DNA from 4 places in the Shewanella sp. 10N.7 genome. Region 4 is predicted to be linked to each of the others. Evidence: predicted binding sites of a transcription regulator. Region 4 holds the regulator's gene; each other region holds the start of a gene.
The links. The regulator sigma-54, encoded in region 4, starts transcription at its own class of promoters, with help from an activator protein. The targets are predictions, from matches to a motif close to GTTGGCACGNNNNTNGNNT.
Positions count from the first base shown of each region.

Region 1: LMH66_RS00175 (DUF3192 domain-containing protein) is a predicted target of sigma-54. The motif match lies at 2,581-2,599, and genes of this name have one in related genera.
Region 2: flhA (flagellar biosynthesis protein FlhA) is a predicted target of sigma-54. The motif match lies at 6,444-6,462, and genes of this name have one in related genera.
Region 3: flgB (flagellar basal body rod protein FlgB) is a predicted target of sigma-54. The motif match lies at 6,703-6,721, and genes of this name have one in related genera.

Region 1 is NZ_JAJGZS010000001.1:38,974-47,120, forward strand. Features, by position in the region: gene LMH66_RS00160 (DUF962 domain-containing protein) at 567-902, opposite strand; gene LMH66_RS00165 (GNAT family N-acetyltransferase) at 1,048-1,677, opposite strand; gene LMH66_RS00170 (DUF2789 domain-containing protein) at 1,809-2,039, shown strand; gene LMH66_RS00175 (DUF3192 domain-containing protein) at 2,108-2,494, opposite strand; gene LMH66_RS00180 (hypothetical protein) at 2,689-3,024, shown strand; gene LMH66_RS00185 (Zn-ribbon-containing protein) at 3,182-3,955, shown strand; gene syd (SecY-interacting protein) at 4,109-4,756, opposite strand; gene queF (NADPH-dependent 7-cyano-7-deazaguanine reductase QueF) at 4,816-5,670, shown strand; gene LMH66_RS00200 (4'-phosphopantetheinyl transferase family protein) at 5,736-6,695, opposite strand; gene LMH66_RS00205 (LysR family transcriptional regulator) at 7,460-8,147, opposite strand, start outside.
Region 2 is NZ_JAJGZS010000010.1:60,669-68,815, forward strand. Features, by position in the region: gene LMH66_RS08285 (chemotaxis protein CheA) at 1-87, opposite strand, end outside; gene LMH66_RS08290 (protein phosphatase CheZ) at 104-841, opposite strand; gene cheY (chemotaxis response regulator CheY) at 856-1,239, opposite strand; gene LMH66_RS08300 (RNA polymerase sigma factor FliA) at 1,283-2,002, opposite strand; gene LMH66_RS08305 (MinD/ParA family protein) at 1,995-2,876, opposite strand; gene flhF (flagellar biosynthesis protein FlhF) at 2,881-4,266, opposite strand; gene flhA (flagellar biosynthesis protein FlhA) at 4,297-6,396, opposite strand; gene flhB (flagellar biosynthesis protein FlhB) at 6,513-7,643, opposite strand; gene fliR (flagellar biosynthetic protein FliR) at 7,651-8,147, opposite strand, start outside.
Region 3 is NZ_JAJGZS010000010.1:94,524-102,670, forward strand. Features, by position in the region: gene LMH66_RS08455 (flagellar basal body P-ring protein FlgI) at 1-1,044, opposite strand, end outside; gene flgH (flagellar basal body L-ring protein FlgH) at 1,109-1,783, opposite strand; gene flgG (flagellar basal-body rod protein FlgG) at 1,808-2,596, opposite strand; gene flgF (flagellar basal-body rod protein FlgF) at 2,608-3,351, opposite strand; gene flgE (flagellar hook protein FlgE) at 3,588-4,952, opposite strand; gene flgD (flagellar hook assembly protein FlgD) at 5,057-5,827, opposite strand; gene flgC (flagellar basal body rod protein FlgC) at 5,852-6,268, opposite strand; gene flgB (flagellar basal body rod protein FlgB) at 6,271-6,669, opposite strand; gene LMH66_RS08495 (CheR family methyltransferase) at 6,819-7,652, opposite strand; gene LMH66_RS08500 (chemotaxis protein CheV) at 7,851-8,147, opposite strand, start outside.
Region 4 is NZ_JAJGZS010000025.1:25,966-34,112, reverse strand. Features, by position in the region: gene mlaF (phospholipid ABC transporter ATP-binding protein MlaF) at 1-717, opposite strand, end outside; gene LMH66_RS15525 (calcium/sodium antiporter) at 895-1,857, shown strand; gene LMH66_RS15520 (KpsF/GutQ family sugar-phosphate isomerase) at 1,926-2,903, shown strand; gene kdsC (3-deoxy-manno-octulosonate-8-phosphatase KdsC) at 2,905-3,468, shown strand; gene lptC (LPS export ABC transporter periplasmic protein LptC) at 3,465-4,025, shown strand; partial or broken gene lptA (lipopolysaccharide transport periplasmic protein LptA) at 4,090-4,542, shown strand; gene lptB (LPS export ABC transporter ATP-binding protein) at 4,815-5,546, shown strand; gene LMH66_RS15495 (RNA polymerase factor sigma-54) at 5,728-7,212, shown strand; gene hpf (ribosome hibernation promoting factor) at 7,237-7,524, shown strand; gene ptsN (PTS IIA-like nitrogen regulatory protein PtsN) at 7,527-7,970, shown strand; gene rapZ (RNase adapter RapZ) at 7,967-8,147, shown strand, end outside.

The sequences.
Region 1 (8,147 bases), on a different contig from region 4:
AACGTGCTCCTTGCTCCATTTTCCTTTTAACTCAATTTCCTTGTACTACCCTTGAAGAGTATTACTTGAGTGTTCATTCCTTTGAATCAGTCAATCCTTGTGACTGAGAGGCTAACTCCTAATATACCGTCCTGGTATTTGCTTCCTGCAATCCTTCATCTTCCTGATGAGGTTCATCCTTGTTTCAGTTAATCATTAACTGAGCTTATGCCCATTCCTTGAGCGTGTCCTAGTTTCATCCTGAAATTGATACACTCATCCATAACTAATGAAAGAGCATTTTTATTCACTTTAAGCACTAACTCAATTAACTTTGATTGTGGCTACATCCTGTAACTCACTCAATTAATTCATTGATTGCTTAATAAGTTCATTGTAAATAATAATTGAATTCGAAATCAGCCTAAAAACCATTGAAACAAAATATTCACAAAGTAAATATTACAGCTAAATACATAAGCATCTGTTTTTATTTATCTTTTAATTAAATGGTGAGAAATTAGATAACTCATAACGAAAGAATACCTACACTACTGTGAGATAAGTCTCACAAGCATAGGTAACAGTTAGCTTGAAGGCGAGCCTAAACCAAGGCGCTTTTTTAACATTTGTGCAAACATCACCCAGTCGGCTAGTAAGCTATATAAAGGATATTCAAATGTGGCAGGTCTATTTTTTTCAAATACAAAGTGTCCTACCCAAGCAAAACCATACCCAATAACTGGCAAAAGCCATAATTGCCACCACTGTTGATTCAACAAAGTAACAATGATTAGCACAATGATTAAGGCACTGCCGACATAATGAAGTCTCCGGCAAGTTGTGTCTTGATGTTGTGATAAATAGAAAGGATAAAAAGATTTAAAGTCTTGATACTTTTTTTCACTTATCTTTTCATTCATAACCGTCACTCATCTTTTCATCCATAACCGAAGCTAATTGTAATAATATAAATTAACGCAAAAATTTTTCTTAAACGATCAGCTACTTCATGAAGTTAGCTAATGGTTAGATAATAGGTAGCTAATAGCTTGTTAACTGAAGCTTTTACTTACTCGGATAAATTAATATTTCACCATCTACGCTACCTATAGAAAGTTCAGATAAATGATTAAAACCTTCGCGGGCAAATAGCTCTGCATGTTTAGGGTTATTCACAAACACCCCAATGCCATCTAAATCAGGCTGTTCATCACACCAACTTAATACTGCTTCGATCAATTTTGCACCGTTACCTTTACTTTGTTCATTAGGGGTTAATGCAATAAATTGCAGGATCCCATATTGCTTACTCGGCAAGCTTTCTAAGATGCTGTGTTCTTTTTTAATTAATGCCTGAGTGGAATTCCAGCCTGTTCCTAGTAGCATTTTCAAGCGCCAATGCCAGTAACGGCTTTCCCCTAGCGGCACTTGGTGAGTAATAACACATGCAACGCCAATTAGGCGATCACCATCGAACCAACCAATTAAAGGTTGTTCTTGCTGCCAAAGCTCCGTCAATTCTTCACGAATAGCTGCGCGAAGCTTTTGCTCGTAACTTGCCTGATTTGTTGTAGCAAGTGCTTCAATAAAGAAAGGATCATCATGGTAAGCGTTATAAATAATCGAAGCTGCCACTCGCAAGTCTTCTGCCGTTAAGTAAACGGCTTTATGCTCTGCCAACACGTTCTGTTCCATATTCTCACTCATTGCTAAATCAAGTTGATAGTTACAACTTAACAAGTTTGAAACATATTGCAATTTTAATGCTGTCACCTACGCTTAAAGTTAATTTAATCGCGAAATTTAAGCATAATAACGGGACTATTATGGACACGACTTCAGCTACGCTTGCACACTTATTTGAACAACTCGGTTTAGATGCTACAGAGGCCGGTATCAAGCTTTTTCTGTCACAACATAGTATTGATGCCAATACCAAGTTAACCGATGCAAGCTTTTGGAATCATGCTCAGAAAGCATTTTTAGAAGAGAGTTTAAAAGAAGACGCCCAGTGGTCTGAACTCGTGGACCAACTGGACGTTCTTTTAAGGCAATAGCTAAGATTCTATCTAAAATTGCATAGCCATAAAATATTGATAAAAACTTACCCAACTAATGGCTTGTATTAAATCTTTTGATACGCGGTTTCACCCCAACCCACTAATTTATTGTCACTTATGACTACTGGGGTACATTCATCTTTAGTGGTTTTGCCATCGCCTTTACTCCACTGCGTACGATAGAAAAGCACATTCACTTCTTTCTTCGGACTTTCAGCATCAGCTTGAGTCACGTAAGCTTCACTAAAATCTGCTGTGCCCATTAAAATAGTGACTTGATCGCGCGCCATACCAATGGTTAATTTTGATAAGTTAGTTCTATTAGTTTGTTGCTGTTTTTCCCAGTAAGAATCACTACGATTACCTTCATGATCACCAACATTCAACACACAACCACTCAAAGAAAGGCTACTCACAGCCATTAAAAATGCTAAACCCAATTTTGTTTTCATGATACTTCCCTTTTATTAAAATGATTCTCACGTAATTACTACTCAAACTGCTTTTGAGATACGTTATAATGTTGTCAATCATCATTAAGCTAAAACCGTGCCAAAATTTATATAATTGATTTTATTAAGTTTTATAAATATCTAATTGGCGGTTGAGCATTTTCACTAATCAATATTGAGGGTTTTCACCAATTATGAGTCCAATCGAACAGGTCCTCGCAGCGGCAAAAACTATCGCAATGAATGGTCATACACCGACAATGGCATTGATTAAGGGGAAATTAGGTGGCCGAGTACCTATGCCAATTCTTATTCAAGGCTTACAGCAATTCAAAGCCATTCCGAAAGAACAATGGCAAACCTTGCCAGACTTAGGCGATGCGCTTGAAACAACTAAACAAGCAACAAATGATGCACCTAGTATGATTGAGCAACAATTAATGGCTCAAATGCAGCAAATGAAAATTGAATTCGAAGCTAAAATAGAATCACTAGAAAAGCGTGTTTTACAGCTTGAAAATAAACAATAACGATTGAAGTACAGCAGTATTTTCATTTAAATATATGAGTCTGCTGACACAAAATTAGTGCCTTAACTTGTGCACTCACATTGACTTAGTACACTCACATTAATTTAATGCACTGGAACCTTGTCATTTTACAGTCCAAGAATTGAACGGAAACCCCATGTTTGTCACAGAGCTCAGATTTGAATGTTTTGCGGATACCACGATAACCGCAGCCGAGAAAGCCATTAACCATTACCTCGAATCATTAAGAGCAAACGGTCAAATTTTAGGAAGAGAATTCGCTGTTGCATTTAACGAAGGTGAGTTTAAAGTCAGGTTGTTAATGCCGGAAAAAACCAGCTTATCGAGCCGTCATAACAGCCCTTGGACTAAACAAGCTTTACTGCAATTGACTGAAGCAAAGTTACTTGCGCCACGTGAGAAGTACATTGGCCAAGACATTAATTCAGAACAAAGTAATGAAGAAGCACCAAGTTGGCAGGTGCTTTATACCAGTTATGTTCATATGTGTTCGCCACTGCGTAGCGGCGATAACTTGTTACCTATTCCGTTATATCAAATCCCTGCCACATTTAATGGCGATCACAAAAGAGTGATCCGCTGGCAAACAGAGTGGCAAGCCTGTGATGAATTACAAATGGCTGCAGCGACTCAAGCTGAGTTTGCCGCTCTAGAAGAAATCACCAGCCATAAAAGCGACCTATTTAGACGCGGTTGGGATATACGCGGCAGAGTCGAATTTATCACTAAAATTCCAACCTACTATTATTTATATCGTGTAGGTGGTGAAAGCCTAGCCAAAGAGAAAGAACGAGCTTGTCCTAAATGCGGCTCGAAGGAATGGCGTTTAAATGAGCCATTACTCGATATGTTCCATTTTCGATGTGAGCCTTGTCGAATCGTGTCTAATATTTCTTGGGATCATCAGTAAGCTTGTACTCATAAGCCTTTAGCTAATAAGCCCTTAGCTAATAACTTCTTAATTAATAACCTCTTAGGCTATAAGCCTGCGGTTCAAAAAAGCCTGACTTATAATGAGTAAGTCAGGTTTTTATTTTCACATCATGCTAAATGCGCTGATTGATCATTTACGTTTCAGTAAATCATTACACATCATCTTCATTCGCTGCCAAATTCCAGGGTGAGCGACATAATGGTCTTCAACAATAGGCGCAACTGGCGGCATAACGCGCGGCGATAATGCATCGATGAATTCGGCTAAACTGTCAGCCAGTTGGTCTTTAGGTTTATCACCTGGAATTTCGATCCACACACTGCCGTCTTCATTATTTACGGTGATCATTTGGTCACCATCACCTAATACACCCACAAACCAAGTTGGCGCTTGCTTAAGCTTTTTCTTCATCATGAGATGACCGATCACATTTTGTTGCAAAGATTCAAAGTCTTGCTGATTCCAAACTTGGAGTAATTCACCCTCACCCCATGTTGAATCAAAATACAAAGGCGCAGAAAAATACTCACCATAAAATGCATTAATATCTTGATGTAATTTGAGATCTAAAGCGTGTTCTACATTACTGAAATCAGAGCTGTTTTTACGTTTAACAGCCTTCCAAGAAACGGCTTCATCTGATTCAAGATCGTACTTACCTTCAATGCAGGCGGATCCTTGCCCAAGTGGGAAATAACGGGGAAACTCGCCTAATACATCCTGATAAGCTTGAATATAACGGCTAGAAAAATGATCCAATGAAGTTGAACAAGACACTTAAGATGCTCCAATTTTGGGTTATAATATAAGTCTATTTTGACACGGAAACAGACTAGATGACACACAATCACGACCCCTATAGTGATGCAGAGGCACTTAAAGGACTCACTTTAGGCCAAACGACGCAATATCAAGCAGAATATGATGCTTCACTGCTGCAAGGGGTTCCTCGTAAACTGAATCGAGATGCCATTGAATTAACTGATACGCTTCCTTTTCAAGGTGCTGATATTTGGACAGGTTACGAGCTGTCTTGGCTAAATGCCAAGGGTAAACCCATGGTCGCTATTATTGAAGTTTACTTAGCGATTGAAAGTGATAATTTAATCGAATCCAAATCTTTTAAGCTATATCTCAACAGCTACAATCAGACACGATTTGACAGTGTTGAACAAGTGCAGCAAACATTAGTTACCGACTTAAGCCTCTGTGCTAATGGTAACGTCAGCGTCAAAGTCATTGAGCCAAAGCATTTTAATACCCAGCGTATTGTTGAATTGCCGGGTCACTGTATTGACGAGCTTGATATTGAAATAGATGACTATCAGTTTAAACCTGAGTATCTTGAAAACAGCACTGATGATAAACACGTAGCAGAAACGCTGACTTCAAACCTGCTAAAATCCAATTGCCTTATCACCTCGCAGCCTGATTGGGGCAGCGTAATGGTCCGTTATCAAGGCCCTAAAATTGACCGTGAAAAACTGCTGCGCTATTTAATTTCTTTCCGCCAGCATAACGAGTTTCATGAGCAATGTGTCGAGCGTATTTTTACCGATTTAAAGCGCTATTGTGAATGCACAAAATTAACGGTTTATGCCCGCTATACACGTCGTGGTGGTTTAGATATTAATCCATTCAGAAGTGACTTTGAGCAGCCAGCAGAAACTCACCGTTTAGCTAGACAGTAAGCGGTGTAGTGACAAATAAAAACGGATTAAGCGCGGCAAGTGAATTGCCGCCTTGCTATCTAAGCTCAAAGGATGTCGGAAAAGTTGACTTGTTTAGCCTTCACAACAACCTTACTTTCAGCCCCGCATTCGACGCTAATCGCAAATCGGTATGTTTGATCAATCCTGCCTAAAAAACATTGCCAATTTGATGCTGCGACATATTGCTTTGTGTCGGTTTCACACAGCAAGCTCAGTGGGATGCTATCAGACAATAACAACTCCTTGTTTAGTAACTTATAAGTACTTGACGCCATGTGCGTAACTGGCACTTTATGAGTAGTTGACACATTATGAGCAATTGACAATGGTTCATGTGAAACTGGCAAAGGACAAAACTGCAGGTTCTTGAGGTCAAAAGCAAACGATATAAGTGACAATGCCAACCCTAGGCCTTTGGCTTTTATGTAAGATTCTTTTAAAGACCATAAATCAAAGAAGCGTTCTCGCTGTTGATTTTCTGGTAACGCCAATAACGCAGATTCTTCTGGGAATGAGAAGTAGTGATGTAAAATGGCATGAATGTTAGTACTGTTTCGGCGTCGTTCTATATCAACGCCAAAATCAACACCAAACTCTTCTGCAATCACTGAGTCTGCACTCTTAAAGGCAATAGTACCAGAATCATTAGTATTAGAATCAATCGTATTTTGGATCACGCCAATCAACAGCCACTCACCGCTATGGCTGACATTAAACTGAATACCCGTTTGCTTATATTGCGCAGCTGATAACCTTGGCTTCCCCTTCTCACCATATTCAAATTGCCACTGCTGTGGCGTAATACCTGCAAATTGGGACAACACTGCACGTAAATATCCACGTACCATCAAACCTTGTTCTCTGGCTGATCGTTGAACAAAGCGATCGACTTTAGTCAGTTCATTTTCAGGCAGCCATGAACGCACGATAGATGCACTAAAATCATCGAGTAAATCAGTACTAAGCGAACAATAAAACAGTTGAATGGTGATAGAAGACTGCAAATTAAGCTCACACAGAGTAACAATAGCGCATTGTCGCTTTTTTTAGGGTGTTGTTTCAACTAGCAGCTTATCTTTTTGTAATGGTTAACTAACACTGTAGAGCATTTAAACCACATTTTTTAATTCAATATTTTTCTGATGTGCGGTCATATAATTAATCGCTGAGTGCCTGTGCCTGCGTTTTTAATTGTGAATTACCCCACGACTAAAGATCTAGGGGTTTCTGCAAACCTAGATTAGGCTGCTTCTTTTTTCTCAGTTCCCTTAGCCGACGCCTAAAATCACTTGCTGCATATTTAACGCTTTGGTCTGAATGGAACATTAACTTATTGGTATTCGGTTGTTGTCGTTTAATCGCCAAATCTAATGCCTCTTTTGCTAATTGGGCATTTGGACTCGTTGATAGCGCATAACCCACTATGCTCTCTACATGATAAGTCTAATACACAAGCTAAATAGCTCTAGCCTTGATGTGTTCGTATATACGTGATGTCCTCAATACAGTGGGCATTCTTTGTTTCAGGATTAAACTCACGCTTTAATCGATTTGGTGCGTATTTATGCTCACAGCCTGCCTCTGGATACTAGTGCGTTTTCCTTTGGCTTAATGGCTTTAATACTCAGACGTTTCATCATTGTTCCGGTTTTGTGTAACCCTATCTTTTTACCTAGTTCATTAAGCTCTACAGTTATACGACGTTTACCAAAAATAGCGAAAAGCCTGACCGCTTGCGGTGCGGGAGTTGTCAATCAACTTAACCTAGCTAAAATCGTTCAATCAAGAAATCCAAAAACAAACGAAGTCGCTTAGGTTGATACTGGCGACTCAGGTAAATCATATTCAAATCAGCACCTGCAGAAGAGGTCGATGCGTTGAAGTTCTTCATATAACCATTTAATAACGTCACTAAACGCTGCTGTTTGATGTCTTCTTGCACATCTAGAATAGATTTCAACGCAATGCCCGCCCCATCTAACGCCCATTGACGAATCACTTCGCCATCATCAGAAAACCGCTTTGGCACGACAGTAGCAACGTTGTGTAGCTCTTCACCTTGAAAGTGCCATGTTTTCAGTTCTTCATTGCTGCGAACCATGGCTAAACAATCGTGCTGTACTAAATCTTGTGGCGTAATCGGCGTGCCTTTCTTTGCCAAATATTGGGGGGAAGCGCAAAGCACTCGGCGACTGGACGCCAATTTGCGAGAGATAAGATTGCTGTCGGCTAGCTCCCCATATCGAATAACGATATCTAAACCAGACTCTGCTAAGTTGGATAAGTTATCGCTTAGATAAAGATAAGGGATCACACCGGGATAGAGTTGACAAAACTCCGACAGTATTGGCGAAATGTATTGCTTACCAATATCACGAGGAGCCGAGATTTTAAGAGTCCCACGAACTTCTTTGATGCCAGTTTGGAGTAAGTTTTCCGTCTCTTTAACGCTGTCG
Region 2 (8,147 bases), on a different contig from region 4:
GACGAGTTGCTCTTGTAGAAGCTCTAAAATTTCACCAGCTTCAATCAAAAAGTCCTGGAGTATCTCTTCATCAACATCAAAAGACATTAAATTTGACTCCTAATTAGAAACCCAGACTTGATAGCAGATCATCAACTTCATCTTGGCCTGTTACCACGTCTTCACGGGTTTCAGCATTCAAGATGGGACCTTCTGCTTCAATTTTATTGTCATCAACGACCCGTGTTGAGTCTGCTGCGCTTTCGCCAAAAATAGTGAGCATGGAGACTAAATTGCTCTCAACTTCTCTGACTAAATCAATAACACGACGGATCATTTGGCCAGTTAGATCTTGGAAATCTTGCGCCATCAAAATTTGATTAAGCAATTCCTTTAATCTACCTGAGTCATGCTCGCTATGAGACATGATATGTTGAACCTCATGACACAGAGATTTAAATTCGCTTAACGCGATGTCTCTACGCATCAATTTGTCCCACATGGGTGTGACCGATTGAATGTTATTAATTATTGTATCGGCCAAAGGTAAACATTCTTCAACTGCATCCATAGTTTTATTTGCAGCTTGCTCTGTCATATCGATAACAAAGTTTAATCTTTCTTTTGCGTCAGGTATTTCAGTATTGGCAAGTTCGGCTAAACGGGTATCAATTTGGAACTCATTTAATGAACTATGAAGTTGACGTGTCAACTTTCCGACTTCATCAAATAAATCCCGCTGAAGAGGCGTTGATAAGTCACGAATGACTTCATCAGCTTGTTCTTGTTGGCCATCTTCAAGCAGCTTAACGAGTTGCTTTGCTTGTTCAAGATCGATCAGCCCTGATATTGCTGCCTGCATAACTTATCCTTAGCTTATGCTAAACGCTCAAATATTTTATCGAGTTTTTCTTTTAACGTTGCAGCAGTAAACGGTTTTACTACGTAGCCATTCACACCCGCTTGCGCAGCAGCAATAATTTGTTCGCGTTTTGCTTCAGCTGTTACCATTAACACAGGTAAATGCTTGAGTGAATCATCAGCACGAATCGCCTTAAGCAAGTCAATACCTTGCATGCCTGGCATATTCCAGTCAGTTACAACAAAATCAAATTCGCTTTTTTGTAACATTGGTAAGGCGGTTGAGCCATCATCTGCTTCTTGGGTATTGTTGAATCCCAAGTCTCGCAACAAGTTCTTGATGATACGTCTCATTGTTGAAAAGTCATCAACAATAAGAATCTTCATATTCTTGTCCAAGGTTTCCTCCGGTGAGCTCATACACTGTGCTCTATATTAATAATTATACCTGTGTCCAATGCTTGAGTTTGCCTTTAAGACGCAGCATTGCCTGACTTAATATCTGGCTAACACGCGACTCGCTGACCTCAAGAATGGCACCGATTTCTTTTAAATTTAATGCTTCGTCATAATATAGCGACAAAACTAACGCATCTCTTTCGGGTAATGTTGTAATTGCTTCAGATAGTGCTGATTTAAATTGCATTTCAGCAAGTGACTCAAAGCTCTCATCAGGAGTAGACTCTGCTGTTACAATCACATCTTCAGATACACCAAGATCTTCAATCCCGATGATCTTCCCCACTGAAACATCATTTAGAATATGATGATACTCTTCAAGAGTCATCTCTAATTTTTCAGCAATTTCAATATCTTTTGCATCACGGCCTAGCTCTTGTCCTAATTCATCAATAACCTGGGCAACACGACGTTGGTTACGATGTACAGAACGAGGAACCCAATCACCTCGGCGGATTTCATCAATCATTGAACCACGAATTCGGATGCCAGCAAAGGTTTCAAATTTAGCCCCTTTACTGCCATCAAACTTCGATGATGCTTCCAATAACCCCATCATCCCTGCTTGTAATAAGTCATCCAATTGCACTGATGCTGGCAACCTTGCCAACATATGATGAGCAATTCTTTTTACCAACGGAGCATACTGTTCAACAATTGAAGTTTTATTATCAAACTGAGTATACGCAGCGGCTTTATTCACTCGTTGAATCCTCTTGTTGATCTTTACGTTGAACTAATCGTTCGACAAAGAACTCAAGATGGCCGCCTGGCTGTTGAGGAACAGGCCAGCTCATAATTTTATTCGCTAAACCATGATAAGCAATCGCTGCAGGTGACTTAGGAAAAGCTTCGACAACCAATTTTTGTTTACGAACTGATTTTCTTAAATTTTCGTCAAATGGAACCGTAGCAACTAATTCTAAAGCGACATCCAAGAATCTATCCGTCACTTTACTGAGTTTGGCAAATAATTCCATGCCTTCGCGCAAACTTCTGACCATATTCGCCACAATTTTAAAACGAAACACGCCATGTTCACGACTTAGGATTTTAATTAAGGCGTAGGCATCGGTTATTGATGTCGGTTCATCACAAACAACAATCAACACATCTTGTGAGGCACGGGAGAAACTCAGCACCATATCCGAGATACCAGCAGCGGTATCGACAATTAAGATATCGAATTGAGTTTTCATTTCACTGAAGGCGCGAATTAAGCCCACATGCTGAGCTTGTGTAAGCTCGACCATGGCTTGAGTCCCTGAAGTGGCAGGCACAATGCCAATACCTTTAGGGCCACGGACAATAATATCGTCCAACTCTGCTTCGCCAGAAAGTACATGGGATAAATTGCGTTCAGCTCGAATACCTAGCATCACATCAACATTTGCTAAGCCTAAATCGGCATCGAGTACTAACACTCGTTTACCTTTTTCAGCGAGCGCAACAGCGGTATTAATAGACACACTGGTTTTACCCACGCCGCCTTTGCCGCCACTGACTGCAATTACTTTTACTTTATCGTTATTTGGTTGATTCATCATACGTAAACCACTTGCTTGATCTCTGGTCATATTGTTACTCGAATGCATAGGCCATGTCATTTGACCACGCAGTGTCATGTGACGTTTGAGGTTTGGTGTCGTTTAATGCTGCTAACGCTTGTTTTGCGAGCATAAGCGTATCAGCAACTTGCATATCTTCTGGAACACGTTGACCATCTGTTATATAGCTTAATGGTAACCCATTTTGAATCAATACACTTAATGCGCCAGCAATCGAAACCGATTCATCTAATTTGGTCAAAATAACCCCTGATAATGGGATTCTTTTAAAATGCTCAACAGCATCTTGTAACACTCTTCTTTGAGAGGTTGCAGACATAACTAGATAACTTCTAATCGGTATTCTTGTATTTGCCATTAAATCATCTAACTGCTGATAAAGGCGCATATCACGCTGCCCCATCCCAGCTGTATCTATTAATACTAACTTACGATTCTTAAACTGGTAGAGAATTTGTTCTAATTCAGCAAGATCGTGAGCTTGTTTTACTGGACATCCCATTATTTTGCCATAAGTTGCCAATTGCTCATAGGCTCCAATACGATAATGATCTGTAGTTATGAGTGCAACCTGCTCTGGACCATGATGTGCTGCAAATCTTGCCGCTAATTTAGCCAGCGAAGTCGTCTTACCAACACCTGTTGGACCAACAAATGCCACCACGCCACCAGTACGAACAATATCATCACCTTGGTTATCTAATAAGTTCGCTAAACTCTGAGGTAACGCTCTCACTAAATCTGCAGGCGTATATTGCTGACTTAAGCCTGCCAATTTCGCCGCTACAGCAGGAGAAAACTCTGCATTAATTAATTTACTTTCTAGCATTGCCCCAACGGGGTCAGTGCGCTTTTTCTGATCTTTCATTAACGAAGAGACTTGATGAGTTAACAACCCACGCAAAGAGGCCATTTCTTCTCGCATTGCTTCAATTTCAGCAGACTGACTTTTATTCGATGTTCTTGGTTGAGCAAATTGCTGTTGTTCAATTTTAGGCTCAACTTTCGCTGTTTTTGTATCTTGTAATTGTTTGGCCCAATCTGGTAACTCAGGCTCTTCGACTCGCTGCGACATTTGCTGTTGCAAACGATTATGCTGCTTTTCGAGTAACGCTTGCAGTGAATCAGCTGCAGGAGGTGGGCTTACCTTAGTTTGCGCTTTCACTGTTGGCTTATTTTGCCCTAGTGAGACTTGATCATCACTGACATTCATAAAACCAGGTACAGGTGAATTTACAGCGACGTCCGCTTTAGGTTCATCGTAGTCAACTGCCGCAACGATTTCTATTCCACCCGTTACTTTTTTATTCGACATAATAACGGCATCAGATCCCAAGGTTTCTTTCACTTGAGCTAATGCTGAACGCATGTCTTTGGCAAAAAATCGTTTAATTTTCACTACGCACCTCTTTCAAACAGAAAGTCATCGCTATTGCCCTACCGCAGATACTATGCGTATTTGCTTTTCATCAGGTATTTCTTGGTAAGAAATAACCCGTAAATTCGGGATAGTATATTTAACAAATCGTGACAGCGTTGACCTTAGCATACCTGATGTCAATAAAATGGCTGGTTGTCCAACCATTTCTTGCTTCTGAGAAGCGTCTAATAATGACTTCTGCATGCGTTCTGCAAGGCCTGGTTCGATATTTGGCCCTTCACCGCCTGTCGCCTGCATAGACTTGTGCAACATCTGTTCCAACTCTGGTGCCAATGTAATGACAGGTATCTCTAATTCAGGCCCAGATATTTCTTGAACAATCATTCTCTTCAATGCAATACGCACTGCAGCGGTTAATACTTCTGTATCATTACTCTTTGTACCGTATTCTAACAGGGTTTGCACAATTGTGCGTAAATCACGGATAGAAACACCTTCATTTAGAAGGTTTTGCATCACTTTAACCACAGAACCCAATGGCATGATATCTGGAATAAAGCCATCAACTAACTTAGGCGAGTTTTTACCTAACATATCCATTAACTGCTGTACTTCTTCATAACCCAGTAATTTAGCCGCATTGTTAGTCAATAGTTGGCTGATATGGGTCGCGACAACTGTTGCCGTGTCTACCACGGTATAACCTAAGGTTTGAGCATGTTCGCGCTGCTCTGGCGCTATCCACACAGCTTCTAATCCAAATGCAGGATCTGTGGTTTCAATGCCATCAAGCTTGCCATACACTTGCCCAGGATTGATCGCGAGTTCACAGTCATGGCGAACTTCAGCCTCTCCAACCACGACTCCCATTAACGAAATACGATAACAGTTAGGAGATAAATCAAGGTTGTCGCGAATATGCACCGCTGGTACTAAGAAACCTAATTCTTGTGATAATTTCTTACGCACACCTTTAATGCGACCTAAAAGCTCACCACCTTGACCTTTATCCACTAACGGAATTAGGCGGTAACCCACTTCAAGCCCGATAGTATCGACATGCTGAACGTCTTCCCAGCTGAGTTCTTTAGGCTCTGCATCCTTAATTTCTGCTGGGCTTTTAACCGCTTGCTCAAGCGCTGCGGTTTTGTTGTCATTATTACGCTTATAAATCATATATGCAGCAAAGGCTGTAATAAAAGCGAACGTTAAGAATGCAAAATGAGGCATTCCAGGCACGATACCCATGACAAACAATACGCCTGATGCTATCGCCATTGACTTATGGCTGACAAACATCTGGCTTATCATCATGCCGCCCATATCACCCGATTCATTTTGACGAGTCACCATCAATGCAGCAGCGATTGATAACAGTAGCCCAGGGATTTGAGCGACTAAGCCGTCACCAATGGTCAATAAAGTGTAGATTTCTACAGCACTGGAAAAATCCAATCCATGTTGAACCATACCGATCACAAAACCACCGAGAATGTTAATCACCAAAATCATGATACCCGCAATGGCATCACCTTTAACAAATTTTGATGCACCATCCATCGCACCGTAAAAGTCAGCTTCTTTGGTCACTTCAGCGCGGCGTACGCGAGCTTGATCTTGCGTTAATGTGCCAGCATTTAAATCGGCATCAATCGCCATTTGCTTCCCTGGCATGGCATCCAATGTAAAACGGGCGCTCACTTCAGAAATACGGCCAGCACCTTTGGTAACAACAGCAAAGTTGATGATAATAAGAATCAGGAAAACCACTAAACCTACAGCGTAGTTACCACCAATAACCACAGAACCGAAGGCTTCAATGACTTTACCTGCGGCATCACCACCGTTATGACCTTCCAATAACACGATTCGGGTTGAGGCAACATTGAGTGCCAATCTAAGTAGCGTTGCGACTAACAGAACGCTGGGGAATGCGGCAAAATCTAATGGTCTATCAGAATAAATAGCAACAAGCAGTACAACGAGTGCTAAAGCAATGTTGAATGAAAACAAGATGTCCAACAAAAAGGCAGGCATGGGCAAAACCACCATACCGAGTGCTGCAAGCACTAATAATGGCGTACCTATACCTTTAAAAGTACTTAATCTAACTTGTTTAACTTGACCTAATGCTGCTTTTACATCCATCAGTAGGAAACCTTTATAGTAATATTCTTGACGCTGACAACAGTAAAATGCAATTACTAAGCCAAAAGAATAGTTTCAAAAGGGCCGCTGGGTTAATTGAAGGTTTTGTAAACGATTTAGTGTTTTAAATCATCAGGGATAGGTTGATTGATTGGCACGGGCTTAGGTCGCTTGCCCCTACCTTTTTGATACTGCTTGAGCTGGAATACATATGCCAAGATTTGTGCGACTGCAGTGAATAACCCTTCAGGCACTTGTTGGTCAATTTTCGTCGTATGGTATATAGCACGTGCTAAAGGTGGCGCCGACACAATCGGTACTTCATGCTCTCTGGCAATTTCACGAATTTTAAATGCGACATCATCGATGCCTTTCGCAATTAAAAAAGGCGCAGCTGACTGACTAACATCGTATTTGACCGCTACAGCATAATGTTCAGGGTTAACCACAATAACATCTGCATTTGGTACTTCAGACATCATCCTTTTGTTGGCCATCTCGTGCTGCATTTGTCTAATTCGGCCTTTTATTTCAGGTTTACCTTCAGTGTCTTTGTATTCATCTTTGACTTCTTGCTTGGTCATTTTCAATTGTTTATTGTGATTCCATATTTGAAATGGCACATCAATCACCACAATAAATAGCATTGAAGAACATAACAGAATAAACATCCATACTAACAACTCTAGTGCATGGTAAACGTTGCCAGGTAGATGGTCTGTCGAGAGAGTCATTATCTCAAAGAAGTAAAAACTCAATAAAAAATAGGCTGATACAGCCACTACAGCAAATTTAGCGATGCCCTTGGTCAACTCAACTAGAGCTTGTGTACCAAACATTCGCTTAAACCCTTTAGCAGGATTCATTTTACTGCCTTTGGGCATAAAAGCTTTAACTGAGAACGTCATACCACCCAGAATGATATTACCGATAAAAGCAATTAAGGCGAGAAATGCAATAAAACTGATGAGTGGAAAAGCAAGCTCATTGCCAACCACTCCCCAAACCAGAAACATTGAGTTGGTATCAAATATTTGATCCCGCTCCATGGTCAATATTTGTGTCATGATAGTGTGCAGACTTCGGGCAAGATTAGGCCCAACGATTGCGAACCCTACAGCTGATGCTAATAAAACAGCCGCTGTACCTAACTCTTTAGAGCGTGCCACCTGTCCTTTTTCACGCGACTGTTGCAGTCGCTTGGCGGTGGGGTCCTCTGTGCGTTCTTGACCTGTATCTTCTGCCATCAGTAACCTACTGAGTTAATGAGCCGTCAATTTGACAGGTCAATTGCAAAATATCACACATCAATAATTGGCCTCGCAGCCAAACCTCATCGAAATGAGACATGATGGGCCCTAATGTAAGCCACAAAATCAATAACCCGCTTACCATTGTTACCGGGAAGCCAATGGCAAAAATATTCAGTTGAGGTGATGCGCGCGTCATCACACCAAATGATAAGTTAATCAGCAGTAATGCCACGATTGCTGAAATCGACATCGTTAACGCCGCACCAAACATATAACCACCAAACTCGGCTAATTTTCGGTAATTAGTAATGCTAAAACCCTGATTTGAAATGGGGATAGTATCGAAACTCGCCACCAGCATTTTAAACATCAACAAATGTCCATCAACGGCGAGAAAAATCAACGTAGCCAGCAATAAAAAGAAATTACCTACAACTGGTGTTTGCTGACCTGAACTAGGATCGACCATAGAAGCAAAACCTAAACTGGTTTGCATAC
Region 3 (8,147 bases), on a different contig from region 4:
TCCATGCAAAGCGCCTGCCATCTTTAACGCTTCAAGTATTGCAAGTACATCAGAAGGGGCTGCACCTACAAGGTTTACCGCTCTCACAAGCTCATCAAGGGTGGTACCTGGGTCAAAAAGAAACATGCGACTGTCAGCTTCAACCACATCAATGGTTGAATCATTAGTGACAACAGTTTGACCATTTGCAAAAGCATTAGGTTGAGAAACTTGCGTGGACTCAGCAATGGTTACCGTTAGACCACCGTGGGTGACTGCAGCTGGCATTAACTTCACATTTTGACCAACAACAATCGTACCTGTACGAGAATTAACAATCACTTTCGCCGACTCGCTGGCTATCTCGACTTCTACATTTTCTAATGTGGCTAAAAATGACACTCGTTGAGAAGCATCACGTGGGGCGCTTACTTGAATAGAAGTACCGTCTAACGCGCGTGCCATTCCAGGGCCTAAAAAACTATTAATTGCATCAGCCATGCTCTTTGCAGTTGAAAAATCCGACCGATGAAGATTAAACGTCAAGTGGTCACCAGTAGCAAAAGGCGACATCACACTACGTTCAACCATTGCACCACCAGGAATACGTCCCACTGTCGGGGTATTTTGAATAACTTGCGAACCATCTAAGCCTTCTGCGCTAAAGCCACTAACAACTAAACTTCCCTGCGCAATAGCATAAACATTGCCGTCGACTCCTTTCAGAAAGGTTTGCAGCAGTGTTCCACCACGTAAACTTTTGGCTTCACCAATACTGGATACGGTAATGTCAAGATTTTGACCTGGTTTGATAAATGCTGGCATTTCAGCATGTACTGCTACCACTGCAGAGTTTTTGGTTTTCGGTTTAACATTATCAGGTAGGTTAATGCCAAAGTTTTTCAGCATCGTTCTAAAGGTTTGTTCGGTATAACGCGTTTTTTCACCTGTGCCTGGTAAGCCAACAACAAGACCATAACCAATCAATTGGTTGCTACGCACCCCTTGAACATTGGCAATATCTTTAATTCGTTGCGCTTGAACAGGCGCTGTAAGGGCCAACATTGTAGTAATAGCTGCTGAAACAACCACACCTTTTAAAAATGATTTAGTCTTCATGGCATACTCCTTAAAAAGGCCACCATTCGCCCATAAAGAAGGAGCTTAACCAACCCACTTTTTGGACATCTGCAAACGTGCCAGTACCGCTGTATTGAATACGGGCATTGGCAACACGGGTTGATTCAACGGTATTTTCTGGGGTGATATCTTGGCTTCGAACCATGCCAGTAACACGAATAAACTCATCACCATTATTAATCGAAATCCATTTTTCACCACGTATCACTAGATTACCGTTACTGAGTACTTGCATTACGTTGGCAGAGATACTGCCATCTAAACTGTTTGACTGATCGGCATCAGACTCACGTTTGGTATCCATAGAATCTGAATAGCGCAAATCGAGTGGCACCCCTTTGATGGTGACATTACCGCCACCGGCATAAATCGGATCGACACTTAAATTAGAATCTTTTTTGATTTCGTTGTTAGCACTTTTAGTGGCTTGTGTTGACTCATTTAATAACACCGTAATGATATCGCCCACTTTATGTGCTCTGATATCTGAATATAAACTCGATGCTTGATGGTCCATATAAATAGAGCCTGTCGATACCATCTGAGTTGCGGGTGCATCAGGATAAACAGGCGCATAAAATGGATCGTCAGGAATAGGCTTTTTTTGGGTTGAGCTACAAGCTGATAGCACTATAACTGATGCTATGACTAGATATGTTTTCATCATCCCTCTCCTAATCATCAAACGTTATAAGTTTTGCGTTACGTAAGACATCATCTGGTCAACAGCTGAAATCACTTTAGAGTTCATCTCATAAATTCGCTGACTTTGAATAAGGTTCACTAACTCTTCAGTCACGTTTACATTCGATGTCTCAAGCGCGCCTTGACGAATCGCCCCTAAACCGTCCAATGATGCAGTGCCTTGAATAGGCGTGCCGCTTGAACCCGTTTCTGTGTAAAGGTTTTGACCCAGTGGATCTAACCCTGATGGATTAATGAAATCACTCATCGCCAATTGACCAACAACCGTACTTTCTGTCGCGCCAGATAATTTAACCGAGATTTCACCTTCTGAAGATACAGTTATTGAAGTGGCATCATCAGGAATAGTAATAGAGGGTTGTAAAACATACCCTGAACCTGGAGTCACGATTTGACCATTTTCATCAAGACTGAATTGGCCGTTACGGGTATATGCAGCTGTGCCATCCGGCATTTCAACTTCAAAAAAACCCGGACCTTCAATCATTAAGTCCAATGAGTTGTCAGTTGTTAGCATATTGCCCTGAGTGAACATTTTCTGCGTCGCGACAACTTTGGTACCTGCACCAATGTTTAATCCATTGGGCAACTTAGTGTTATCAGCACTAATGCCACCAGCCTGATTGACGGTTTGATAGAGTAAATCTTCGAATACTGCTCGGCTCTTTTTATAGCCAACGGTACTGGCATTGGCCACATTGTTAGAAATAACAGCAATATCGGTTTGTTGGGCATCAAGGCCTGTTTTACTGATCCATAAAGCGGGATGCATAATAATTACTCCTAACTAATTCTCATTAAAGACGAGGATGCGCGATCTAGATCTTCGGCATTTTTCATCATCTTCACTTGCATTTCGTATTGACGCTGAATGTCAATTAACGCCACCATTTCCGATACAGCATTAACGTTACTTCCTTCAACTGCGCCGCTCTCAACGGTTACATTAGGATCATTCGGCGCATTTAAGCCCGATGTCAGCCTAAATAAACCATCTTCGCCACGCATCATTTCTGCATTATCTGGATTGACTAATTTAATTCGCGCCACTTCTTCAATCACATCTGCAGTAGCACCCTGTGGTCTTACAGAAATAATGCCATCAGGTGATATCTGAACTTTATCTATTGGTAAAGGCAGTACAATTGGCCCAGCTTCACCCATCACTGGATTACCACGGCCATTGGTCAGTAAACCGGTACTGTCAAAACTTAGACTCCCAGAACGGGTATAAGCCTCACCACCTTCTTTACTTTGAACCGCAATCCAACCTTGATCTTTAATTGCAATGTCTAAATCTCGGCCTGTAGTTTTAATCGGGCCAGAGTTAAAGTTGTGTCCTGGACTTTCTGTCATGGCAAACACACGTGTAGGTAGACCTTCACCAAATGCTTGCATAGAGCGAGCTTGAGCAAGATCAGCTTTAAAACCATCAGTATTGGCATTAGCTAAATTATTGGCACGAACAGCCAAAGCATTCATATTCTGCTTTGCCCCACTCATGGCAACATAAAGTAATTTGTCCATTTGCTGCTCCGTCAAACTTTTTACATAACAAAAGATATATACAGAACTAGCAATCAGTGTGCCAACACATGAAAGTAAAAATAATTAAAGCTAAGCTAATGAATTTGAGATGGAATAAAACGATTACCTGGTGAGGTACTAATAAGAAGGGAGTCAATTAAAATGGCAAAGAGTTGCCGTTGCGGCAACTCTTTGAAAATCTAAACTCTATGATTAATCAAAACCTTAATCGATAACTAGCGGATTTGTAGTATTGACTGATTCAAGGTGTTATTCACCTCAAGCGTACGAGAGTTAGCTTGGAAGTTACGTTGAGCTGAGATTAAGTCAACCAATTCTGTGGTCAAATCAACGTTAGACTGCTCAAGTGCTGATGAACGAATACTACCGAACGTGCCACTATTGGCTTCACCTGCCAAGGCTGCACCAGAATCTAAGCTCGCTTTCCAAGAGGTATTACCCACTTGAGTCAAACCTTGTTCATTAGCAAAACGCACTAGTGCAACACGCGCGAGTGGCTCAGTTGAACCATTACTGTAACTTGCAGTCACTAAGCCATCAGAACCGATACCCACATTGGTTAAACGACCTACTGTTGTACCGTCTTGGGTTAATTCTGTCACTTCAAAAGGTGAAGCATATTGTGTTGGGTTATTAAAACCAAGAGTTAATTTTTGAGTACCATCAGCACCAGGACCTAGAACATTTGCGCCATTGACACCCAGCTCGACCGTTTCAACAGTTGCGGGATCTGAACCTGTGTAAGCTCCGGCATCATTAAACTTCAATACAGACCCTTTCCAACCTGATGCATTTTCAGCAAGTGCCGTACCATCTGCAATACCATCGCCGGTAGTATCTACACCGTATGAACCACCATTTGCTTGATCAATATCGACCTGCTCGCCATCAACGGCATAAAAGGCAACCCAGTTACTCTCACCGGTATAAGCACCATCTGTTGGTTTGATGAAGTAGGTTGTCATAATGTGCGACTCACCGAGTGAATCATAAATAGTCACTGACGTTGAGTTATTAAACGTATCTGGATCGTTTGGATCAAAGTTAGCAGGATCTAATGCTGACTCACCTACATTTAAGTTCATTTGCAAACCAACATTACTGGTTTTTACAGGGCTACCAGCAGTATCTGGAATTTTAATCGGTACAGTACTCGATAAGCTCACCGAAGTAGAGTTACCATCGGCATCAACTGGGAAACCTTGTAAGAAGTTACCCGCTGAATCTGTCATGAAACTTTCAGAGTTCACTTTAAATGCACCAGCACGAGTAAATGAGTGATCTTGCGTACCTACTTCAGATGCCGTAACAAAGAAACCACCGCCACTGATAGCCATATCAAGTGAGTTACTGGTGAATTGTAAGCTACCTTGTTGGAACTGTTGTGCCACTTGAGTAGTTGTCGCACCACCACCCACTGCAGTTTTACTGTTTGAAAAAATAGAATTAGCATAAACATCAGCAAATTCAGCACGAGACTCTTTAAAACCAATTGTATTAACGTTGGCAATGTTATTTGCTGTGGTATTGAGATCTTTTTGAGCAGCTGAAATACCACTCAAAGCAATGTTAAACGACATAATTCACCCCTTCTCTTACTAATTCTATTTATTGTTAATAGTCAGTATTCTGACCATTATTGAAATTTGGTTTTTAAGCTTTCCACGGTCTAACTTTTAGTAAATTAACTTTCCGCAACAGCAAGTACATCTGACAATTGAATGCCGCCAATACCACGAAGATTTAATATCGCCCCAGTTGTGACATCACCCAATGAAACGCTGGAAACATGTGCGTAAGTCGATACCGCTAAATCTTCTGATGTGCCATCAATTTTACCGTTAGCTTTAATGGCATAATTTCCTTCAGCAACAGGCTCACCGTTTTTATCTAAGCCGTCCCATGTCACATCGATGTTACCGCCTGCAGAACCATCAACTTCGAATGTTCTGATAACTTGGCCGGATTCATCCTCGATATTCACAGTAATGCTATCAATCGGTGTCGGCGTACTGATCACCCCTTTCACTTCAGGGCTTTCACTAGAGATATGCCCTGTATCTGATGGAATAAGTACTTTTTGACCAACAAGTCCAGATGCTTGTAACGCTTGGCTGGAGCTAGTTAAGTTATTTAGATTTAGGATTTCTTCATTCAATTTTGAGATGCCATCAACCGTCGAGAAAGATGCCATTTGAGAAATCATCTGGTCATTTTCTACAGGTTTAAATGGATCTTGCATTGACAGCTGTTGGCTTAATAAAGCGAAGAAATCCGCTTGAGTCAGCTCCTGGCTATTAGGCTCTGGTGTTTCAGGCTCTCCTTGAAGTGCAACACTGTCTAAAAAAGCATTACCTGTCGTAGCCGTTTGTGTTGTATTTGAAGCTACACTACTTGTACTGCTCGACTGTGTCTGCGGCAATGTTTGACTGCTGTAAGGATTTACGAGGCTCATCTGTTACCTCCATCAAATTTCATATTACTTACCCATACGAAGCGTTTGCTGCAGCATAGATTTAGCTGCATCAGCCACTTGGACATTCATTTGATATGACCGAGATGCAGAAATCATGTCTGCCATTTCTTCCATCACATTCACATTTGGTTTATAGATAAACCCATCACCATCAGCCATTGGATGATCAGGAGAGAACTCCTTTAATAATGGTTTATCACTTTCAACAATGCCTTTAACACTGACACTGTGAGAACTATTTTGCTGACTCGTCGCTTTTGCCATTTCAGCTTCAAAGATCGGATGGCGCGACTTATAAGTTTGATCAACACTACTAGAGACTGAATCGGCGTTGGCAATGTTACTGGCAGTCGTATTCAGTCGCACTGATTGTGCTGACATACCTGAACCTGACACATTAAAAATATTAAATAGACTCATGATTAATCTCCTCTAATCGCTTTACGCATGCCAGAAAACTTACTTTCAAGGAAACCCAATGACATTTGATATTCTAAAGAGTTTTGCATAAAAGCAGCTTGTTCTTGCTGGGAGTCAACCGTATTGCCATCGCCTGTATCTGGCTGATTGGGTACGCGGAACTGCACATGTTCTTGGCTAAGCGCCTTTAAATCAAAATGCTTGTCAGTTGTTTGACTCATTTGTAAACCTTGCTGATGAGAACGAGCACTATTCATGGCAGACGCAAAGTCTACATCACGTGCTTTATAGCCAGGCGTATTTGAATTGGCGATGTTACTTGATAGCACTTCAGCCCTTTGAGCACGAATGCCCAATGAGTATTGATGTATCCCCAAACCATTTTCAAAATTAATCGCCATAAAATTGCCTCCATCAGCTAACTGAGAGGAATAAAGCAAAGGTTATGCCAAAATATTTAGGAAGTAGATGCGAAATAGATAAAAAAAATAATGCCAGCAGAAGCTGGCATAGAAAATGATAAAAAACCTTTATTTACAATGTATTATAATTAGGTTTTCTTTTGATAATAAATACCAGGGTTACATCGAACCATATTGAATTCGTCAGTCAAACCTGAGATAGATTCTGACGCACCTAAAAATAGTATGCCGTTAGGATTCAAAGCGGCAGCAAATTGCCGCAGTATTTTAGCTTTTGCCTCAGGGGCAAAATAAATCAGTACATTACGACAAAAAATAATGTCGTATTTACCTAAAAGGCTATAACTTTCAAGTAAGTTATGCGCTCTAAAGTTCACTAATCGCTTAACGTTATCTTTAACTTTCATATTACCAGACGGTAATTGATCAAAGAATTGGCGTTTGCGTTCAGGAGATAACCCACGCGCTAACGCTAAACTGTCATATTCTGCATTCTTACACCGCTCTAACATCGAAGGTGATAAGTCAGTTGCTTGAATAGTCGCGTTTCCGGGTAACGCACCTGGCTTACGTTGCTGATACTCAAGAATGGTCATAGCTAAGGAGTAAGGTTCTTGCCCAGACGAGCATGCAGCTGACCATATTTTCAATGGACGCCCTAAACGGCTATATTCAGGTAATAATGAATTATGAAGTAATTCAAAGGGGTATTTATCCCTAAACCACAAGGTTTCATTTGTGGTCATGGCATCAATAACTTCTGCCCGTAAATGTCTTTCAGTTGGCTTCATTGAGCGTTTAACGACTTCAGATAATGAGGGTAAATCATGTTTACCCATCAATGGAGCTAAACGACTTCTGACCAAGTACTGCTTGTTGTCACCTAATACAATGCCGCTGTGCTGCTCTAAAAAAAGCTTAAACTGATTATATTCTGCTTCAGCGAGTGATTTATTCGTCACATTTACACCCTATTATAAAGAAACTACCTACAAGTAATTTCAGTGTGAACCGGTCACTTGATTGACTCATCTAACGCTATCAATGTTGACTTGCTAACTCAAACATTCATTTTAATGAACTTAACGAGATGCTACAGTTTCATAGATAACATTCATCTGCCTATTAAGTTAATCATAGACAGAGAATGATAATAATGCTTATAAAATTAAGTGTTTATTTACAGCAGAAGCCAGCTCATCCGGATTAAATTTTGCGATAAAATCATTTGCACCGACTTTCTCAACCATTGCTTGGTTAAAGACACCACTTAACGAAGTATGTAATACAACTTTAATGTCTTTTAGTTTTGGATCATCTCGAATTTCAGCAGTTAGGGTATAACCGTCCATCTCAGGCATTTCAATATCAGAGATGATTAATGGAATTTCGTCAGCGACATTGTCCATTTCTGTTGCTATAGCTTTGAGTTTTTCGAGTGCATCTTTACCATCAAT
Region 4 (8,147 bases):
TGCTCTAAGCTCGTCGGGAGTCCCTGAGGCAATCACTTTCTTTTCAGCAATCACGTACACGTAATCAGCAATGCTCAGAACAGCGTCAACATCGTGGGAAACAACGACAGAAGTGAGTTTTAAGGTACTGGATAGCTCACCGATTAATTTCACCAGCATCCCCATTGAAATAGGATCTTGCCCAGCAAATGGCTCATCATAAAGGATCATTTCAGGCTCTAAGGCAATCGCTCTCGCTAACGCTGCTCGCCTTTGCATACCGCCCGATAACTCATTAGGGTTCATCTGAGCTGCGCCTCGTAATCCCACCGCTTGCAACTTCATCATCACCACTTTACGAATAATGCTTTCAGGTAAACCAGAATGCTCACGTAATGCAAAAGCCACATTATCAAATACATTCATGTCGGTGAATAAGGCACCACTTTGAAATAGCATGCTCATGCGTTTACGCAGCTCAAATAATTGCTGACGTTTGAGTTGGTGAATATTTTCACCACTGAATAATACTTCACCGCTGTCTGGGGTTAATTGACCACCAATTAATTTAAGGAGCGTCGTTTTACCGATGCCGCTGGGGCCCATAATTGCGGTAACTTTTCCCTTAGGAATGTTCAAACAAATATCATCAAAGATGACACGTGAACCACGATTGAATTTCATATGACGAATTTCAACCAAAGGGGATGTATTTTGTAATGAACTTGAATCTGACATAGAGGAAATAATAGCCTTCCTGGCCCGCAAGATGTAGATCTGAATTGTACGAAATTGTGTAAGAACCTACAACAAATCAATCACCATGAGTTACAATCCACAACAATTATCGCATCTGCTCATATTTTTGTTAAAATTCTGCACAAATATAGCTATCAACACTTTTTTTGGACAAACATGCTTTTTAATATCTTGATGCTAATCGCTGGCCTAGGCGTATTAGTTTGGAGCGCAGATCGCTTCGTATATGGCGCAGCCGCTTTCGCTCGTAACCTTGGACTGCCGCCAATGCTGATTGGTTTAACCATTGTTGCAATGGGAAGTTCAGCACCCGAAATGTTTGTCGCAGCCACAGCATCAATGGAAGGCATGAGCAATACAGCCGTAGGTAATGTGCTGGGCTCAAACGTTGCTAACATCACCTTAATTCTTGGTATTACCGCCCTACTTGGTGCTATTTCAGTGAGTTCTCAAACACTCAAAAGAGAAATACCGCTAATGCTAGCAGCGACTGTTTTAGCCGGTTACCTCATCCATGACGGCATGCTAACTCGTTTTGAAGGCGGTGTTTTATTAGTCGCATTTTTTGGATTAATGGGCTATTTCATTTGGCAAGCCATGAGAAATAAGCAAATAGATCCGTTATCTGACGAATCTGATGCAGAGATCCCTAAAAATGTACCCACATTACATGCTATTATCTGGATCATTGTGGGCATGATCCTACTGCCGCTTTCTGCCGATTGGATGGTGACTGGTGCTGTAGGCATTGCCAAGACATTTGGGCTTTCCGACTTAGTCATCGGATTGACCATTATTGCAGTGGGTACCAGTTTACCTGAGCTTGCTGCATGTATTGCTGGGGTGTTGAAGAAAGAAGACGATCTCGCCATTGGTAACATTGTCGGATCGAACTTATTTAATATTTTAGCAGTATTGGCTATTCCTGGGCTCATCGCTCCAGGTGAGATTGATGCGCAAGCAAGTAGCCGAGATTTTTATATGGTGCTGGGTACCAGTACCGCATTAGCAGTACTCGTTTTATCCAGTGGCGCCAAAAAGCAGCTAACTCGCTGGCATGGCGTCATTTTATTAGTCGTCTTTATTGCGTACCAGATTGTCTTATTTCAATCTCAATAACGGGGCATAAAGACTTTTATCTCACTAATGCTAATGTTTAATTAGTGTTAGAACAGAGCGAGAGACCTATGATAGATCAGAAACAATTGCGCCAATGGGGCCGCCAGGTCATTGATATCGAGAAAACGGCATTAGATAACCTCTATCAATATGTTGATTCCGATGAGTTTGGCCAAGCTTGTGAACTTATTTTGCAATGTAAAGGCAAAGTCATTGTCATGGGTATGGGAAAATCGGGCCATATTGGTAACAAGATTTCAGCCACTCTCGCCAGTACAGGCACACCAGCGTTTTTTGTTCACCCAGGTGAAGCAAGCCATGGCGATTTAGGGGCTTTGGCTAAAAATGATATCGTCTTAGCAATTTCAAATTCTGGTGAATCAAGCGAAATTCTCACTTTGCTACCAGTAATTCAAAGAATGGGCGTACCGGTTATCGCGGTTACAGGGAAACCTAACTCGAATATGGCGCGCTTATCGAAATTGCATCTTTGTATTGAAGTACCAGAAGAGGCTTGTCCGTTAGGACTCGCACCCACTTCAAGCACAACTGCAACATTGGTCATGGGTGATGCACTAGCTGTCGCTTTGCTTCAAGCAAGGGGTTTTACCCGTGATGATTTCGCTTTATCTCACCCAGGCGGCTCTTTAGGCCGCAAATTACTGTTAAAAGTGTCAGATGTTATGCATCAAGGTGCTGATGTACCTATAGTTAACAGCAGTGTCTGCATCACTGAGTCCTTATATGAAATTTCAAATAAAGGTTTAGGCATGACTGCTGTGACTGATGATGGCGGTCAACTTGTGGGTATATTTACTGACGGGGATTTACGCCGCGTGATTGATGCAGAAAAGAATTTACGTACCACAGCCATTGCCGATGTCATGACACCAAACTGTATTACCATCAGTGCCGATATTTTAGCTGCACAAGCATTGCAAATTATGGATGAAAAAAGCATTAACGGCTTAATCGTGGTTGATAACGATCAACAACCTGTTGGCGCACTAAACATGCTCGATATGGTTAAAGCAGGAGTCATTTAATATGTCTGAAACACAAGTTCATCAAGGCTTATATGGCCCTGTCAGTGATGACATTTGGCAGCGCGCTAAAAAAATCAAACTGCTTATCTGTGATGTTGACGGCGTTTTTTCCGATGGCCGCATCTACTTAAGTAATGCAGGTGAAGAACTCAAAGCATTTCATACTCGAGATGGTTATGGCGTCCGCTCAATTTTAACCAGCGGTATTCAAGTCGCTGTGATCACAGGCCGTAAATCTGCCATTGTAGAAAACAGAATGACAGCTCTTGGCGTCAGCCATATCTATCAAGGCGTGGATGATAAACTTACCCCGTTTAAAGACTTGCTGAGCATTTATAATGTCAAACCTGATGAAGTCGCCTATATAGGTGATGACATGGTCGACTTACCCGTCATGAAAGAAGTGGGTCTTGCGGTTTGTGTGGCAGACGGTCACCCTTTTGTAAAACGTCACTGCCAAATGATTACTAGTATAAATGGCGGCAATGGGGCACTACGCGAATTAACTGATCTGCTATTGGTTAGCCAAGACAAATTTGAATCGGCCCATGGAATGAGTATATGAGCCGCACCACATTGGCCATTTTAGCCTTCTTTGGCGCTGCACTGATTTTATATTGGCAAGTCCAAGTCAAGCGCAGCCAGATGGAAGCATCAAAGCTGCCTGATCCTGCTCGTCCTGAGTTTATAGCTAATGACCTACGTAGTACTGAATTTAACGAGCAAGGCTTAGTCCAAAGTCGTGTATCAGCAAAACACATGGAACATTTTCAGCAAACAAATGAAACCTTGTTCACTGAACCTGTTTATCTTGTCTATCCAGAAAATGGTGAAGCTGAGTGGCAATTAACTGCTGATTTAGGCAAGCTTAATAAAGAAACTGGCAAAGTAGTGCTACAAAATAATGTTATTATTGATGCAATAAACATCAATGAACCAGTACAATCTTTGACAACCACTATGTTGGCTCTCGATTTGAACACTATGATCATGACGTCTGATCGACAAATATATGTCACAGGTCAAGATTTTAATATACAAGGCTTAGGCCTTTACGCTGATTTAAATGCCGAAGAATTAGAGCTTTTAAGTCAAGTAGAAGGAACGTATGAAGCAAAGTAATAACCTTACTGTCTCACTACAACATTTTGTAAAGTTGAGCCTAGTTGGAATAAGCCTAATTGGAATGACTGGCGTTAACGCTAAAGAAGGCGATCTACAACAAGAGCTAAAAGTCGCTGCTGTGAGCCAAAAAGCAGACATTAAAAATAACCAAGTTATTTTCTTTGGCCCTGTTAACGTCACCCAAGGCACGATTAACATTAATGCAGATGAATTACGCGCATTTAGTGAAGAGTCTGGTGGTCAAAAAACCATGGTTGCCACTGGTAATCCGGCTACATTCTCGCAAGAGTTAGATGATGGTCGTATTGGTACAGCCAGTGCCAATGAAATCAGATATGAGCTAGCCAGCAGTATTTTAACCTTAAAAGGTAACGCTAAACTTGATCAAGCAGGTAGCCAAGTTACCGGTAACCTCATCAGTTATAATATTGAAAAACAGCAATTGATTGCTGAAAGTACTGGCGACGGAAAAGACCGAGTCATCACAATTTTCCAGCCTGAAAACTACCCTGATTTAAATGAATCGAAAGACACTTCAGAGCAACCAGATAGCGCCTCATCTGAGCCTGTTTCAACAGAAGAAGTCACAGAGCAAGCACCTGAAGAAACAGCTGAGAAGTTAATTGAAAATCAATCTGATGCCGCTATCGAAAACACTGAAAATGGTTTGGATTCGGCAGCAGCAACTGAAGCTGAAACACCTTCAATAGCTAAGCCTGCATCAAGTGATGAACAATCAGCTTCAGATGCATTACCTGAAACACCAGCGCTAGAGCAAACTCAATAATGACCCAAATTACCTTAACAGCTGAAAACTTGGCTAAAAGCTACAAAAGTCGCCAAGTGGTCAAAAATGTCAGTCTTACCGTTAAAACTGGGCAAATTGTTGGGCTATTAGGGCCAAATGGTGCAGGTAAAACCACCACCTTTTATATGGTCGTTGGCTTAGTTAAAAGTGATAAAGGCCGCATATTAATTGATTCTGACGACCTCACGGCAGATCCAATGCACCTGCGTGCACGCAAAGGTATTGGCTATTTACCACAAGAAGCCAGTATTTTTCGCAAGTTAACCGTACACGATAATATTATGGCGGTGTTGCAAACCCGCAAGAGTTTAACGACTGAGCAGCGCATCGAAGAGTTAGAGCACTTATTAGAAGAGTTTAATATTACTCACATTCGCGATAGCCAAGGTATGGCATTATCGGGTGGTGAACGTCGACGTGTTGAAATCGCACGCGCATTAGCGGCAAATCCTAAGTTCATTCTGCTAGATGAGCCTTTTGCCGGTGTCGATCCTATCTCTGTGATAGATATCAAGAAAATTATTCAACAATTAAAAAATCGTGGACTTGGAGTACTCATTACCGACCATAATGTTCGTGAAACGCTTGATGTATGTGAGCGCGCGTATATTGTTAGCCACGGTGATTTAATTGCAGAAGGCACGCCTGCTGAAATCTTAGACAATCAGCAAGTCAGGTCAGTATACTTAGGTGAGCAATTCAAGCTATAGTTAGCATTCTTTAGTGCACAATATGGCATGTCGCGACCAGTATCAGTCCCACTTTTTAGTGCAATGTTCTAGACTGAACTTAAGCCAAGCTTCAGCTTAAGCCTAGAAGCAGTTTAAAAAGGTGCTAGACCCACACAATTGTTAGTCGCGACGATGAAACTCAATTAGGGATAAGCGGTAAATGAAAGCCTCACTCCAACTTAAAATGGGTCAACACCTGACTATGACCCCACAGTTGCAACAAGCCATTCGCTTATTGCAACTTTCCTCATTGGAGCTACAGCAAGAAATTCAACAAGCACTTGACTCAAATCCACTCCTTGAGCTCGAAGATGAGTTTGCTAAAGCAAAAGAACCAGTAAAAGAAAACGCCCAGCAAACCGATACTGATTTTAGTGATAACAGCCAAGTGACTGTTGAAAAAGACACCTCAACCGTAGACACCACTGAATCGTTGACCAAAGAATCCATGCCTGACGAATTACCAATGGATACCACATGGGATGAAGTTTACACAGCATCCCCAAGTTCAGGTTCTGGCGCAGTGGCTCGTGATGACGATATGCCTTTTCAGGGTGAAACCACAGAAGGCTTATATGAGCATTTAGAGTGGCAAAAAAATCTCACCCCTTTTTCTGAAAACGATCTGGTAATTGCCACAGCGATTATCGATGCCGTTGATGAACGTGGTTACTTAACCCAAACAACTGAAGACATATTGCAAGCTTTAGGCCTAGAAGATATTGAACTCGATGAAGTTGAAGCTGTACTCAAACGAGTTCAGCATTTTGATCCAGTAGGCGTTGCAGCAAGAGATTTAAGCGAATGCCTGATGATTCAGCTGGGCCAATACCCTAATGAAATACCTTGTATCGATAACGTTAAGCTACTGATTGCAGAACACCTAGACTTAATTGCAGGCCGCGACTTTAGATTATTAATGCGTAAAACCAAGCTTAAAGAAGATGATTTACGCGAAGCGATTCAATTTATTCAAACGCTTAACCCACGTCCAGGGTTACAGATCACTCCTATTAAAGATGAATATGTCATTCCAGATGTGACAGTGTTTAAAAAGAGTGGCCGTTGGGTCGTTGAGTTAAATCCAGATAACATGCCAAAAATTGGTGTGAATCAGCAATATGCAGCAATGGCAAAAGGCTCAGCAAACCAATCAGACAGCCAATTTATCCGTGGTCATTTGCAAGAAGCAAAATGGTTTATCAAGAGTATTGAAAGCCGTAATGAGACACTATTAAAAGTGGCTAATTGTATTGTGCAATTTCAGCAAGGCTTCTTTGAGTTTGGCGAAGAAGCAATGAAGCCAATGGTACTTAATGACATTGCTGAAGCCGTTGAAATGCATGAGTCGACGATTTCGCGTGTCACGACACAAAAGTATATGCACACCCCTAGGGGACTTTTTGAACTAAAATATTTCTTTTCAAGCCATGTGAGTACTGATGATGGCGGAGAGTGTTCTTCTACTGCAATTCGCGCATTTATTAAAAAGCTTGTTGCCGCAGAAAACCAGCAAAAGCCACTTAGCGATAGTAAAATGGCGACGCTATTGGCAGAACAAGGGATCAATGTTGCTCGGCGTACGATCGCCAAATATCGTGAAGCAATGCTCATCCCTCCCTCAAACCAACGCAAAAGCCTATAAGCCTTTGTTATTGGAGGATGATCTATGCAAATTAACCTGACTGGGCACCATGTGGAAATTACTCAATCTTTACGTGAGTATGTACAAACTAAGTTTTCAAAGCTTGAACGACACTTCGAACAGATCAATAATGTTCACGTTGTGCTCAATGTTCAAAAGCTGCAACAAATTGCAGAGGCAAAATTACACCTCAAAGGAGGTGAAGTTTTTGCGGTATCACAGAACGCTGATATGTATGTTGCAATTGACGCCCTGATCGACAAATTAGATCGTCAGGTAATTAAACACAAAGAGAAGTTAATTAAACACTAACGATGGAACTTCGCACCATTCTGCAGCCGGCGTGCACTACCTGCGCCACGCCGGGCAGTAAGAAAAAAGTACTGGAACTTATCAGCGATTTAATGGCTGCCCAGTACCCAACCCTATCTTCACAGGCTATTTTTGAAAGTTTAATAGCACGTGAAAAAATGGGTAGTACAGGTATAGGAAATGGCATTGCGATTCCTCATGGTCGATTAACTGATATCGAAGAACCGATAGCAATTTTGATCAAGTGTGAAGAAGGCATTGAGTTTGATGCTATCGACAAGAAACCCGTGGATATATTATTTGCGCTGTTAGTTCCTTCTGATCAATGCCAACAGCATTTAAGTACGCTGTCGAGTATGGCTGAAAAACTGAGCGATAAATTAATCCTTAAGCGACTTCGAAAGAGTCATGACGCTACAGAACTTTATCAGGTTATAACTGCATGAAACTTGTCATCGTATCAGGACGATCAGGCTCAGGTAAATCAGTAGCACTAAGGGTATTAGAAGATTTAGGTTATTACTGTGTTGATAACCTACCTTTACCACTTATTGGTAGTTTACTTGAACAGCTCAAAGGCAATAACGACCTTGTCGCGATTAGCGTCGACGTTCGTAATATTG